3 regions of the Paenarthrobacter sp. NEAU-H11 genome follow, and region 1 is predicted to be linked to each of the others. Evidence: predicted binding sites of a transcription regulator. Region 1 holds the regulator's gene; each other region holds the start of a gene.
What was found. Region 1 encodes HrcA, which represses chaperone genes, less so after heat shock. Its sites were predicted from a motif close to TTNGCACTCGNNNNNNNCGAGTGCNAA; they were not measured.

Region 1 (4,691 bases):
ACAAGTACGAACTCGCCGACGACCTCATCACCAAAGCCGGCCTGGGCTGGTACGAGGTCAGCAACTGGGCCCGCACGCCGGAGCAGGCCTGCCGCCACAACCTCGCCTACTGGCGGGGCGACGACTGGTGGGGGATCGGCCCCGGCGCCCATTCGCATGTGGGCGGCGTGCGGTGGTGGAACGTCAAACACCCCACGGCCTACGCCGGACGCCTCGCACAGGGAGTGTCACCGGCGGCCGGCAGGGAAACCCTGGACCAGGAGACCCGGAACGTCGAACGTGTGATGCTCGAGGCCCGTCTCCAGTCCGGCCTCGAAGTATCGTCGCTGGGCCAAGAAGGACGCCATGAGGTTGCGGGGCTGATCGCGGACGGCCTCGTGGATCCTGCTGCCGCGTTCAGGGGCAGGCTGGTCCTGACCCTCAAGGGCAGGCTGCTGGCAGACGCGGTGGTCCGCCGGGTCCTGCCGGACTGAACGGCACAAAGCAACGTGGGTCCGCGCCCCCGCGGGCGTGGACCCGTGCAGCCGCTACTTGATCCAGCGCAGGTTGTACTGGTAACGGTGCGGCTGGCCACGGTTGACATGGATGCCGGCCGCCACCGAGAAGCAGGTGAGCGCAATCCAGATGAGGGTGGCGATGACGGCAAAGATGTTGCCGATCACGGGGACGAAGACCACCAGGATGTTCGCCAGCAGGGCAGCAATGGTGGGCGGCAGGCTGAAATTCAGGGCTTCCTTGGATTCCTGTGCCGTGAAGGGCCCGCGGTCCCGGAAGATCAGGTAGATCAGCAGCGACGGAACGCAGCCCAGGATGCCCCCGAAGTGCGCCATGGTGGCCCATTGCCGGTCTTCGCTGGCTGTCAGGGGCAGCGCATTCGCGGGAACGCCGTGGTACTCCGAACGGCCCTGGCCGCCCGGGCTGTCCCTGTGATCACGTGCGTTTTCTGCCACAGTCTGTTCCTTCTGAAGTGCAATGGTGCCGGCTAAGAAAGCTTATTGGGTGCGGCGGCCTGCAATGTTGCAGGATCCGCAGTACCAAGAATACTTGGTACCGGCCCCATACCTGCCCCGGGATGCGCGGGCCGGGGCAGAACCGTCCTTCAGGGCACGGTGAGGAAGTCGATGACTTCTTCGACCCTCCCCAGCAGCGAGGCTTCCAGGTCGGCGTACGTTCGGACGGCGCCGAGCAGTTTCTGCCAGCCAAGCCCGATGTCCTCCTTTGTGGCATGGGGCCAGCCGAACGCTGCGAGAATGCCGGTCTTCCAATCCTGCCCGCGCGGCACTACCGGCCACTGCTCAATGCCCAGGACCGCGGGCCGGATGGCCTGCCACACGTCCACGTAAGGGTGACCCACAATCAGGACGTTCCCTGCAGCTCCCGGCGAGGCCATGACGGCGTCCGCAATGCGGGATTCCTTGGAATCCGGCACCAGGTGGTCCACCAGGACGCCGAGGCGCCTGCCCGGTCCGGGCCTGAACGCTGCGACGGCCCCCGCCAGGTCATCAATGCCGTGCAGGGGTTCGACGACGATGCCCTCCACGCGCAGGTCGTCTCCCCAGACCTTTTCCACCAGTTCGGCGTCGTGCTTTCCCTCCACCCAGATCCGGCTGGCCTTGGCCACCTGTGCCCGCTGGCCGGCGACGCGGACGGACCCGGAGGCGGTCCGGCCGGCGACGGCGCCGGCGGCCTGCCGCGGGGCCGGGGGCAGGAGCTTGATGGCCCGGCCTTCGAGGAGGAATCCGAAACCAAGCCGGAAGGACCGGGATTTACCGCGCCGGTCCTCCAGGGCAACCACGTGCATGCCGCCGGATTTTTCCACCCGGGTCACGGCGCCCACCCAGCCGGACTGGACGTCCTCAAGGACCATTCCCCGTTCAACGGGAACCTCGGGCAGTTCAGTCTTTGCGGGAGCGGACAAGTCGCGTGGGCCCCAGTTCTGGTACTGCATGGTTTCACTCCGCCTAGCGTTCGGTCACAGGTCCGGATTTCGCCCGGAGCGGTACCAATGCTAGCAACGGCGGGAGTCATAATAGACTGTTAGCACTGAGGCATGTCGAGTGCTAACCCTTGAGGTGGCACAGCGCGGGCGGCGCGGCCGCCCCGAACCCTGGATGGAGGTGGAGTGTGAGCGAGCCACGCAAACTTGAAGTGCTGCGTGCAATCGTGGAGGACTACGTCCACTCCCGGGAACCCGTCGGGTCCAAGGCCCTGGTGGAGCGGCACCATCTCGGTGTGTCCAGCGCAACGATCAGGAACGATATGGCCGCCCTGGAGGAAGAGGGCCTGATCACCGCTCCGCACACCAGCGCCGGACGTATCCCCACTGACAAGGGTTACCGGCTGTTCGTGGACCAGATCTCGGCGGTCAAACCGCTGTCCCAGGCCGAGCGCAGGGCCATCCAGTCGCTGCTGGAAGGATCTGACGACCTCGACGACGTCCTTGACCGCACGGTCCGCCTGCTGTCGCAGCTGACCAACCAGGTTGCCGTGGTCCAGTATCCGCACCTGAGCCGGGCACTGGTCCGCCATATCGAGTTCGTCCTCCTCGCGCCGCGCAAGGTGCTGGTGGTGCTGATCGCCAACAGCGGCAAAGTGGAACAGCGCGTTATCGACGTCGGCCAGGACCTGGGGGACGACGCCCTCGCCACCCTGCGGGCACGGTTCCTTGGCTCCCTTGCCGGCACTCCGCTGAACCAGCTCGCCCAGTCCCTGCCGGCAGTGGTGGCCACAGCCGGCCCGGGGCAAAGGCAGGCCGCCCATGCCCTCGCCGTCGGCCTCGAAGGCCTGGCCCAGAGCAGCAGGGAAGACCGCATGGTCATGGCGGGCACCGCCAACCTTGCGCGTTCCAACGTGGACTTTCCGCTCAGCATCGGACCGGTCCTGGAAGCACTCGAGGAACAGGTGGTCATGCTCCGCCTGCTGAGCGAAATGGCGCAGGACCACCGCGGGGTGGCTGTCAGCATCGGCCGCGAGAATCCCTACGACGGCCTTGCCGAGGCGTCCGTCGTTGCCACGGGGTACGGTCCGGACCACATTGCGAAAATTGGTGTCCTGGGACCAACCCGGATGGACTATCCCACCACCATGGCCGCAGTCAGGGCCGTTGCCCGCTACCTTTCGCGGATCCTGGGACCCTGACGTTTTCCCGTTCCCGGGCATGCAGATCATTTCCCGCAGTCCAACTGCAGGCAGTACAACAAGGAAGAGATACGAACTTTGAGCAGCCACTACGACGTCCTTGGAGTCTCACCGGAGGCCACGGGAGAAGAGATCAAGAAGGCCTACCGCAAGCTGGCGCGCACGCTCCACCCGGACGTCAACCCGGGTGAGGACGCGTCGGACCGCTTCAAGGCCGTGACCCACGCCTACGAGGTTCTTTCGGACCCGCAGAAGCGCCGCGTCTACGACACCACCGGCAACGAGAACGGCACGGACAACGGCTTCGGCGGAGGCAGCTACGCCGGCCAGGGATTCGCGTTCCAGGACATCTTCGACACCTTCTTCGGGGCCGGCGGAACAACGGGCCCGGCTTCCCGCGTCAGGCGCGGCCAGGACGCACTCATCAGTGTCCGCATCGAACTCCGCGACGCTGTCTTCGGCGTCAACAAGAAGCTGGAAGTGGACACGGCCGTCACGTGCCCCACCTGCGAAGGTTCGTGCTGCCGGCCGGGAACCCATCCGGAACGCTGCGACATCTGCGGCGGCAGCGGCCAGGTCCAGCGTGCCGTGCGCTCCATCCTGGGACAGGTCATGACCGCCGCCCCGTGCGGTACGTGCGAGGGCTTCGGCACCGTCATCAAGGACCCCTGCAATGAGTGCAGCGGCCAGGGACGCATCCGCAGCCGCCGTTCGCTGACCATCAAGGTTCCCGCCGGCGTAGCCACCGGAACCCGCATCCAGCTTTCCGGCCAAGGCGAAGCAGGTCCCGCCGGCGGTCCCGCCGGCGACCTCTACGTCGAGATCCGCGTGAACAACGACGCCACCTATGTCCGGGACAACGACGACCTCCACGCAACCCTGCACCTTCCCATGACCGCTGCAGCCCTGGGCACCGAGGTGAGCCTGGAAACGTTCGACGGACCGCAGGAGATCGACGTCAAGCCGGGCACCCAGTCCGGCGAGATCATCACCCTTCGCGGACTTGGCGTGACCCACCTTCGCGGGTACGGGCGCGGCGACCTGAAAGTGCACCTCCAGGTCGAGACTCCCGCCAAGCTGGACGCCGCGCAGGAGGACCTCCTGCGTCAGCTTGCCAAGATGCGAGGTGAACAGATCACCGAGGGCAAGCTTGCGGCCAGCGGGGGCATGTTCGCCAAGCTCCGGGACCGGCTCGGTAACCTGTAGCGGTGAGCAACCCGGTCTTTTTCACTCCTCCCGGTTCCCTTGACCAGCTGGTGGCGGGGGAAGTCTTTGTCCTGGAGGGGCCCGAGGCGCGGCACGCCGTCACGGTGAAGCGGCTTGCCCCGGGCGAGCCCGTTGACATCGTGGACGGCGCCGGGACGCGCATGAGCGGAAAGGTGCTTGCGGCGTCCCCCTCCGGGCTGGATGTTGAGTGCTCCTCCGTGGCCGTTGAGCCGCAGCCGGTAACAAGGCTGGTGCTGGTACAGGCGCTGGCGAAGGGCGACCGCGACGAACTTGCCATTGAGACGGCAACTGAACTCGGGATCGACGCCGTCATACCCTGGCAGTCC
Region 2 (4,691 bases), on a different contig from region 1:
CGCCCTCGAACGGCAGTGGTGGAAGTACGCCGGTGCCAAGGAACAGGCCATCAGGGAACTCTTCGATCTCTCCGCGACACACTACTACCAGCTCCTTAACGCCCTGATCGATACCGAGGATGCGCTGGCGCATGACCCCATGCTGGTCAAGAGATTGCGTAGACTACGTACGTCGCGTCACCGTGCACGCACTGCACGGCGCCTGGGGTCCGACGCATAAGACGCTCACGCTGGTTCCTCAGCAGCAACACACAAGGATGTCTCTTTCCCATGACCAAATATGCCCGCGATGAATTCGACAAGGTCCCGGAGACCGCGTCGCGACAAGGTGTCCATCGCACAGCCTCTGCTCCGTCACGGGTCCGGCTGTGGCCCGTCCTGGCGGTGGGATGCGTTGCCCTGGCCATCGGGCTGGTTTCCTTCCTGATCCTGCCCAAGCTGGGGTTTGCCGGTCCGGCAAGCCAGGCCTCGTCGAGCCTCGAAGCAATGCCGCTGGCCGGAACGGGGTCGACGCCCTCCGCCGCGCCGGACGCGTCCGTCACTCCCTCCGCTGAGCCCTCCGCCGCGCCTGAAACCGCCGGATCCGAAACGGTCCCCGCTGCCGGGACAGGGTCCAGTAGCCGCCCCACGGCGCAGGCTGCGTCCGTAGACAAAACCCAGCCTGTGGCGGTCTACAACGCCGCCGGGACCGCCGGGCTGGCAAGCCGTGTAGGCGGAACCGTGCAGGCGGACGGCTGGCCCCTGGGACAGGTAGGGAACTGGGCGGGAGCGCCGCAGCAGGGCTCCATCATTTTCTACTCCGGCCCAGTCCAACGGGCCAACGCGGAAGCCCTCGCGGAACTCCTGGGCGTCCCCACCGTGGTGAGCAGCACCGACTTCCAGGTTCCCCTGGTGGTTGTGCTGGGCCCGGGGTACCGGTAAGCCGGGTTCTTCCATCAGCCGCGCTGCCTTGGGCCACACCCGGTCCGGGGCCCGGCGTTACGCCTGAATAACGTTTGCCGACGGCACCGCCGGGGGCCTGCGGCACCGACCCGCATTGGCTAGAGTAAATCCCGGGCTACGGCCCGGCGCCGGGGCACCCCCGCAGCATCCCGGACCTTACGGAAAGAGTGGTCACCATGGCACGAGGAACCGTCAAGTGGTTCAACGCGGAAAAGGGCTACGGCTTCATCACCGTTGACGGCTCCAGCGACGACGTCTTTGTCCACTGGTCTGCTATCGAAGGCGAAGGTTACCGGGCACTGGACGAGGGACAGCGCGTGGAACTTGAAGTCGGCGAAGGCGAGAAGGGCCCACAGGCGGAAAGCGTCCGGCCGGCGGAGTGAAGCATCTGATTGTCCCCGCCGGGACCCTCCGTCCTGCGTTTGCCGCGGCCCTCTGCTGCACGCTGGCCCTGACCGCCTGTTCCGGGGTAACCGGAAACGCACGCGTGGAAACAACGGAAGCCTCCGGTGACGGGACGCTGCGGGTAGGCCTCATCCTGGACAATGCGGGGGAGGGCAGCTTCCTGAACGCGCCCCAGGCGGCCGCCGCCAAGCTCGCAGTCAAAGAGATCAACGCTGCCGGTGGGCACAAAGGCCGGCCCGTGGAGCTGCTGCCCTTTGAAGCCGGCCAGGATGCAGCGTCGCAGGCCCAGGCCTTGGTCCAGGCCAAGGCGGACGTGGTGATCGGCCCCACCGACTCCAGCCACGCCAAGGCCGTCGTGGACATCCTCTCCCGGGCCAGGACGCCGCTGATCTCGCCGGCCAACACCGCGGCCGGGCTCAGCACCATCCCCAGCGGCGGATACTACTTCCGGACGGCGGCCGCCGACGTCGCGCAGGGACCCGTGCTGGCCAAGCTCGCCAAGGACGCGGGCGCCGCCACCATCTCCCTGATGTTCCAGGAAGGCGCCTACGGCAGCGACGTCTCCGCCGCCGTCGCCGATTCCGCAGAACAGGCCGGACTGGAAGTGGTTGCCACAGCCGGGTTCAAGCCGGGTGAAGCGGGAAGCGCCGCTGCCGCCGCCCGCGGGGCGGAACCCGACGCCGTCATCCTGGTGGCCCGCGACGGCGCGCAGGGCGCCCTGGCTGAACTCAACAACGCCGCCCTGGCCGGCTCGAAGATCATCCTCAGCGACGGCGCGTTCGGCCGGTATGCGTCCAAGCTGGGAACCAAAGCCCTGGAGGGTGCCCGCGCCGTCGTTCCCGGCGAGCTGCCATCCGCCGCCTTCCAGGAAAGGCTCCTGGGCATCGATCCCGGCCTGAAGGACGTGTCCTTCGCCGCGGAAACGTACGACGCCGTGACCCTCGCAGCCCTCGCGGCAGCCAAAGCAGAGGACGACTCGGGCCGCTCAATTGCAGCGAACCTCATCGCCGTGTCAGGCGGGACTGCCGCCGGCAAGGATGGCGGGACTGCAACGGTGCCCGGCACGCCCTGCCCCAGCTACAAGGAGTGCCTGGCGGCGAAGGCCTCCGGTACCGGCATTAATTACGACGGCGAATCCGGCCCGGTTGCCTTCGACGCCAACGGTGACATCACCTCGGCGACGTTTACGGTGTTTACCTACGGGACAGACAACAGTCCAACGCCCACCGGCCGTGAAACTGCAGGCCGCGCCGGCTGATCGCTCTCGGCGTAGAGATGCCTGCCAAGGCGCTTTCCGCGCGTCATTCGCTTGCACTCTCCCGTGGGGAGTGCTAATTATTGAGTTAGCACTCTGACGTACCGACTGCTAAAGCAAAGCTGGTTCCGGCCGGCGGAGCGCGGCACCGGGCGAGGAGCGAAGAAACACCTCACTGGAGTGAGGCCCGCACCCGGGGGCATACAGAGGCCGCCGGCAAAGGGTCGTCCGTCGCGGGCACTGCAGCGAAGGTTCATTCTTAACGACTGTCCCGAAAGGACTACTGCCGTTATGGCCAAGATCATTGCATTTGATGAAGAGGCACGCCGCGGCCTTGAGCGGGGCCTGAACATCCTCGCCGACGCCGTTAAGGTCACCCTCGGCCCGCGTGGACGCAACGTCGTCCTCGAAAAGAAGTGGGGCGCCCCCACGATCACCAACGATGGTGTTTCCATCGCCAAGGAGATCGAGCTGGACGATCCCTACGAGAAGATCGGCGCCGAGCTGGTCAAGGAAGTTGCCAAGAAGACTGACGACGTCGCCGGCGACGGAACCACCACCGCCACCGTTCTGGCCCAGGCCCTGGTCAAGGAAGGCCTGCGCAACGTTGCCGCCGGTGCCGACCCGCTGTCCCTCAAGCGCGGCATCGAAAAGGCTGTCGAAGCCGTCACCCGCGAGCTCCTGGCTTCCGCCAAGGAAATCGAAACCAAGGAAGAGATTGCCGCTACGGCATCCATCTCCGCAGGGGACGAGGAAATCGGTGCGCTGATCGCCGAAGCCCTGGACAAGGTGGGCAAGGAAGGCGTCATCACGGTCGAGGAATCCAACACCTTCGGCCTGGAACTCGAGCTCACCGAAGGCATGCGCTTCGACAAGGGCTACATCTCCGCCTACTTCGTCACCGACGCGGAGCGCCAGGAAACGGTCCTCGAAGACCCGTACATCCTGATCGTCAACTCCAAGATCTCCAACGTCAAGGAACTGGTTGCTGTCCTCGAAAAGGTCATGCAGTCCAACAAGCCGCTGCTGATCATCGCCGAGGACATCGAGGGCGAGGCCCTGGCCACCCTGATCGTCAACAAGATCCGCGGCACCTTCAAGTCCGTTGCCGTCAAGGCTCCGGGCTTCGGTGACCGCCGCAAGGCACAGCTCGCCGACATTGCCGTCCTCACCGGCGGCCAGGTCATCTCCGAGGAAGTCGGACTCAAGCTGGAAAACGCCGGCCTGGAACTCCTGGGCAAGGCACGCAAGGTTGTGGTCACCAAGGACGAGACCACCATCGTTGAAGGTGCCGGCGACGCCGACCAGATCGCCGGCCGCGTGTCCCAGATCCGCGCCGAGATCGAGAACTCCGATTCGGACTACGACCGCGAGAAGCTGCAGGAACGCCTGGCCAAGCTGGCCGGCGGCGTTGCAGTGATCAAGGCCGGTGCCGCAACCGAGGTTGAGCTCAAGGAGCGCAAGCACCGCATCGAAGACGCAGTGCGCAACGCCAAGGCCGCTGTTGAAGAAGGCATCGTTGCCGGTGGCGGCGTGGCCCTCATCCAGGCCGGTGCCAAGGCATTCGCCAACCTGCAGCTGTCCGGCGACGAGGCCACCGGTGCCAACATTGTCCGCGTTGCCATCGATGCTCCGCTGAAGCAGATCGCCTTCAACGCCGGCCTGGAGCCGGGCGTTGTGGTTGACAAGGTTCGCGGCCTGCCCGCAGGACACGGCCTGAACGCCGCAACCGGTGAGTACGTCGACCTGCTGGCTGCCGGCGTGAACGACCCCGTCAAGGTAACCCGCTCTGCCCTGCAGAACGCGGCTTCCATTGCCGGCCTGTTCCTCACTACCGAAGCTGTTGTTGCCGACAAGCCGGAGAAGAACCCGGCCCCCATGGGCGGCGGCGACGACATGGGCGGCATGGGCGGCTTCTAAGCCCTCCTGCCGGGCTTTGTCCCGCTGGAAACGAATGCGGCCCCCTCTCTTGAGGGGGCCGCATTTGTGTTCCTGGAGAGTGCCTGGCTTTTACTTCCGGGCGCTGGACAGCATTCCCTCGACTTCCCTCTTGAAGGCCTCTGCCGCTGCCTGGGGAGTCAGGCGGTCG
Region 3 (4,691 bases), on a different contig from region 1:
CGGGCCCCTCTCCGCCGAGGGCGGCCGGGAGAAGTTCGCACTGGCCATGACCCGCGCCCGCAGGTCGATGCACGTTCTCACCTGCTTCCGGCCCGAGGACCTGGACCACACCAGGCTGACGCACGGCGCCGTGGACCTCTACTCGCTCCTTGACCGTGAAATTGCGGGAAACACGGACCTCGGAACTCCGGCCTCGCGGGCCGCGGCCAGCGAGCAGGCCCTTGGGGCCGATCCTCTGGTGGCTGACCTTGGAGACCGCCTGCGCGCCCGGGGCGCCCGGGTGTGGCACCAGTATGACGGCGCCATCGACGTGGTGGCTGCCGCAGATCCGCTGAGCACCATGGGCCAGGAGGACGCCGACCTCCCCTGGCCTGTGGCGATTGAATCGGATGGCACCGAACAGTACCGCGCCCTGAGCGTCCGGGAGCGGAGCCGGCTGCGCCCCCAGCTGCTGGAGCGCCTCGGCTGGCGCTACATGCCGCTGTGGACCATCGAGGTGTTCACGGATCCGTCCGCCTGCGCCGACCGCATCGCAGGATACCTCGGCCTCGAAAAGAACGCGCTCTCCGGGCGGACGTCCACATCCATCGCCTTCCTGGACGACGACGTGGACCAGGCGCTCAACGGAATCGATGCCGTGTCCCGGCGCGCGGCATCGGACCATGAACCAGCACAGGCCGAACGCCTGGACAGCAAGGAGGCGGGTGCCATGGCCCCGGACCACGAGAAGAACGACTCTTCGGACACCGAGCCGTCCGTCGCCGCCGGACCTGCAGCCGGGCAGGACCAGGAGGGCGGCCCCGTTCCCGGCAGCGCATCCACCTCAGGCACGGCCGCCCTGCCTGGCACGTCTGCCTTGCCCAACAAGGCGGCGGAAGACGAAGCCCGGGGCTGGGGCGACCGCGAAGACGACGACCACGATGCGTGGCTGAAGGAACAGAAACCCCCGCACTGGGGCTGAGGCAGGATCGCAGCCGGGGCAGGAGCCTGCGGCCGTGGAGGTTGGCGCTGTGGCTCCGCGCCGGCCCGGACCATCGCTCGCAGGGCTACGGCCCCACCAGGACGAAGAACAGCTTTCCCTGCGTGGAGGCGCCGGCGAGCCGAACCGCCTGTTCCGGATTGGCGGCCACCACTATGAGTCCGTCCGTCTCCGTCGTGCCCAGCCACTGGCCGCCTTGCCCGCCCTGACCGGAAGTCCACAACACCGGAACCCCTGAAGCCAGGACCTCCGGTGGCTCCTGCTGGTCGTAGCCGCCGGCTGCCGTTAGCACCACGTTCACGAGCTGCCCTGGGGAGACGAGCTGGATGGACGATGGATCCGCCATGCGAAGGGGAACAGCCGCTGACCCTGGGGGAGTGCCGGCGAGCAGCCCCGGACCAAGCAGCTGGGCATCCGTGAGCAGTTGTCCCTTGCGCAGCGGTGCCGCGAGTTGTTTCCCGGCCGCCTCGCCCGGTCCGTTGAGGAATCCGTCGCCCAGCATGCCCGGCGGTACCTGGACAGAGGCGAGGTCCGCAGCCGCCATGGCTGTGCCGGCGGGAAGGTCGCGGGCTGCGGCGAGCGCAGGCACCGTGTAGACCGGTGCCGGCGTAAGTTGCTGGACGGTGATGGCGGCTGCGGCGCAAAGGAGAAGCGCGGCGGCCAGCCGCCTGTTGCGGCTCAGCCAGGAGGCAAAGCGGGCCGGCGGGCGGCGGCGTGCGTTGTGGCCGGCGGCGCGGCTCCCGCCGTGGGCGCCACTGCGCCGTAAAGCCCCGGGGAGCCCAGGTCCGTGCGACGCGCTTGATACAACCCGGTGTTGCTGTCCGTGTGCAGGCATGTGCCCACGCTAAAGCCGCGCATGGCGGCCGCGGCAGGGGCGCCGGCAGCTATGTGGACAACGCAGTCAGCTGCCAGGCAGCAGCCTGGACCGCGGAACGTGGATCAGCTGGCGGCAGCAGCCGGAGCCGGAGCAGCTGGTGCGGCCGCAGGCGTTGCCGCCGGCGCAGCGGGAGCGGCAGAAGCCGTGCTGCCCTTGGCATCCCGGGAGTCCGTGCGGTAGAAGCCGGAACCCTTGAAGACAACGCCCACGCTGTTGAACTTCTTGCGCAGGGTACCCTGGCACTCAGGGCACGACGACAGAGAGCTGTCCGAGAACGACTGGACGATGTCAAAGGCATGGCCGCAATCCTTGCAGGCGTACGCATACGTTGGCACTGGTGCTCCTCCTCTTGGGCAAACGAGAGGTCCCGGACTGCCTCTGGATTATGGATGTCCATTAGCAGTCGCAGGGCCTGAGTGCTAATTCTACCATCCTCGTACGCGGGGACTTCCCCGGTCAGGCGGCGTCCGCCAGCCTCCGGAACCCGGAGGGAAGCACGACGCCAGGCACCGGCCGGTCGAATGCCTCCACCGGAATCCTGCCGGCAGGCAGCAGTTCCCCGTCGTAGATCACCGCGGCCAGCGGAATATGCTTCCCGGCTGATTCGAGGTGGCCCAGGAACTTGTCGTAGTAACCTCCGCCCTGGCCTACCCTGCTGCCCGCGAGGTCAATCGCGGTGGCAGGGATAAAGAGGGCGGCAGCTTCCCCGGCCACCTCAATTTCGTGCCGTGTCCCCACGGGCTCCAGGATGGGGGCATACCTGCTCTTGACCAGATCGACGCCCGGCGCCCAGAAGACCCACTTCAGCTCCCGCCCCGGCTCGCAGACGGGAAGCAGGACTTTGTGGCCGGCGTCGTGGAGGGCCGCGATCAGCGGCAGCGTGGGCGGTTCCGCCCCGACTCCGAGGTAGGCGCAGACCGTCGCTGCCTTCCCCCGGGTTACCGAATCTGCCCACGCTGCCCCGTGCTTCGCCAAGGCTTCCCCGGCATCCTGCCGCTCCTGGAGCGTAAGCAAAGCACGACGGCGGCGATGGGCAGCACGTATCTCGTCCTTGGCCGCCTTTGAATCCTCAAGCGTCATGTGTTTCCTCCGTAGCTGCCGCATGGCGTCGGCCATCCCCTGATTACTGAATGCTTGACGCTGACGTTAGATTAGTCCGGTGACTACCAGTAATCCGAGAGTACGCAAAGCCGTCATTCCTGCCGCCGGACTTGGCACCAGGTTCCTGCCGGCAACCAAGGCGATGCCCAAGGAAATGCTTCCCGTTGTGGACAAGCCTGCCATCCAGTACGTGGTTGAGGAAGCCGTGAACGTCGGCCTCAACGATGTCCTGATGATCACCGGGCGGAACAAGCGGGCGCTGGAAGACCACTTCGATCGTGTGCCGTCCCTGGAGTCCGCCCTTGAAGGCAAGGGGGATATCGAGAAGCTGGCGTCCATCCAGGCTGCGAGCAACCTGGGTGACATCCACTACGTCCGGCAGGGGGACCCGCACGGACTGGGCCATGCCGTACTCCGCGCGAAGCAGCACGTTGGCGACGAAGCCTTCGCCGTGCTGCTGGGCGATGACCTGATCGATGCCCGGGACGAACTGCTCAGCACCATGATTGATGTCCAAGCCAAAACCGGTGGTTCCGTCGTCGCGCTGATCGAAGTGGAACCCTCGCAGATCAGCGCCTACGGCTGCGCTGACATCGAACCGATCGACGGCGAATCATACGTGCGGGTCAACCGGCTCGTGGAGAAGCCGAGCCCGGAGGAAGCGCCCTCCAACCTGGCGCTGATTGGCCGTTACGTACTCCATCCGGCCGTCTTCGACGTCCTTGAGCGCACCGGGCCGGGACGGGGCGGCGAAATCCAGCTGACAGACGCCCTCCAGGAACTGGCCACCGGTGACGGCGAAGGGCACGGTGTCTACGGCGTCGTGTTCCGGGGGCGGCGTTACGACACCGGGGACAAGCTCAGCTACCTCAAGGCCTGCGTCCAGCTGGCCATTGACAGCGAGGACCTCGGCCCCGGCCTGCGGGAATGGCTGCCCGGCTTCACCGCCGGCCTGTCCAAGTAGCGCCATGCGCCCTGGTCCCATCTGGCCCGTGACCCTGGAATGCGGGGATCTGGTCCTGCGGCCCATCCGGTACCGGGACAAGAAGGAATGGACGGAAGTCAGGTCCCGCAACAGCCAGTGGCTGGCGCCGTGGGAAGCATCCAACCCGGATCCATCCGGCGGCCTGCCGGACTACCGGCAGATGGTCCGGTCATTGAAGGCGCAGGCGGCCCAGGCAACGGCTTTGCCCTTCCTCATCACCGAGAGGCGGCCCGGCAGCGTCAAGCCGCCCATTGTTGGCCAGCTGACCGTATCGTCGATCGTTTGGGGCTCGGCCATGATGGCAACCCTCGGCTACTGGGTGGATCAGGCCTGTGCGGGCCGCGGCATCGCGCCCACCGCCGTCGCCATGGTGACGGACCATTGCTTCAAGACCTTGGGCCTGCACCGGATGGAGATCAACATCAGGCCAGAGAACGGACCCAGCCTCCGGGTGGTGGAGAAACTCGGGTTCCGGGACGAAGGCTACCGGCCGCGCTACCTCCACATCAACGGTGAATGGGCCGACCACCGCTCGTTTGCCTTGACGTCTGAAGAGGTCCCGGAGGGACTACTTAGGCCGTGGCTTGCCTCACACCGGTCATAAATCCAGTGAATTGCCGTCTGCGCCACGACACACCGCAGCTAATGCTGCCGCAGCGGGCCGGATGCTCATACGGTTTTGAGTGTGGACTTCCCCCTTAGCAGCTCAGTGATCCTTGTGGTTGCCGTTGTGCTCTGGATTGTGTGGG

Region 2: the regulator HrcA is predicted to act here: its motif matches at 2,691-2,717, upstream of groL (chaperonin GroEL).
Region 3: the regulator HrcA is predicted to act here: its motif matches at 2,253-2,279, upstream of ACQ3DC_RS01855 (FmdB family zinc ribbon protein).

Annotation. Positions count from the first base shown of each region.
Region 1 covers NZ_JBNZGA010000005.1:181,129-185,819, reverse strand. Annotated here, with positions in the region: gene hemW (radical SAM family heme chaperone HemW) at 1-473, shown strand, start outside; gene ACQ3DC_RS08830 (DUF4870 domain-containing protein) at 528-950, opposite strand; gene ACQ3DC_RS08825 (DUF3097 domain-containing protein) at 1,100-1,948, opposite strand; gene hrcA (heat-inducible transcriptional repressor HrcA) at 2,125-3,138, shown strand; gene dnaJ (molecular chaperone DnaJ) at 3,217-4,344, shown strand; gene ACQ3DC_RS08810 (16S rRNA (uracil(1498)-N(3))-methyltransferase) at 4,347-4,691, shown strand, end outside.
Region 2 covers NZ_JBNZGA010000006.1:8,236-12,926, forward strand. Annotated here, with positions in the region: gene ACQ3DC_RS09265 (DUF3263 domain-containing protein) at 1-220, shown strand, start outside; gene ACQ3DC_RS09270 (LytR C-terminal domain-containing protein) at 271-921, shown strand; gene ACQ3DC_RS09275 (cold-shock protein) at 1,119-1,325, shown strand; gene ACQ3DC_RS09280 (ABC transporter substrate-binding protein) at 1,322-2,605, shown strand; gene groL (chaperonin GroEL) at 2,894-4,522, shown strand; gene ACQ3DC_RS09290 (ABC transporter substrate-binding protein) at 4,613-4,691, opposite strand, start outside.
Region 3 covers NZ_JBNZGA010000001.1:399,674-404,364, reverse strand. Annotated here, with positions in the region: gene ACQ3DC_RS01865 (DUF4011 domain-containing protein) at 1-961, shown strand, start outside; gene cpaB (Flp pilus assembly protein CpaB) at 1,047-1,814, opposite strand; gene ACQ3DC_RS01855 (FmdB family zinc ribbon protein) at 1,919-2,191, opposite strand; gene ACQ3DC_RS01850 (5-formyltetrahydrofolate cyclo-ligase) at 2,313-2,936, opposite strand; gene galU (UTP--glucose-1-phosphate uridylyltransferase GalU) at 3,016-3,921, shown strand; gene ACQ3DC_RS01840 (GNAT family N-acetyltransferase) at 3,926-4,546, shown strand; gene ACQ3DC_RS01835 (hypothetical protein) at 4,652-4,691, shown strand, end outside.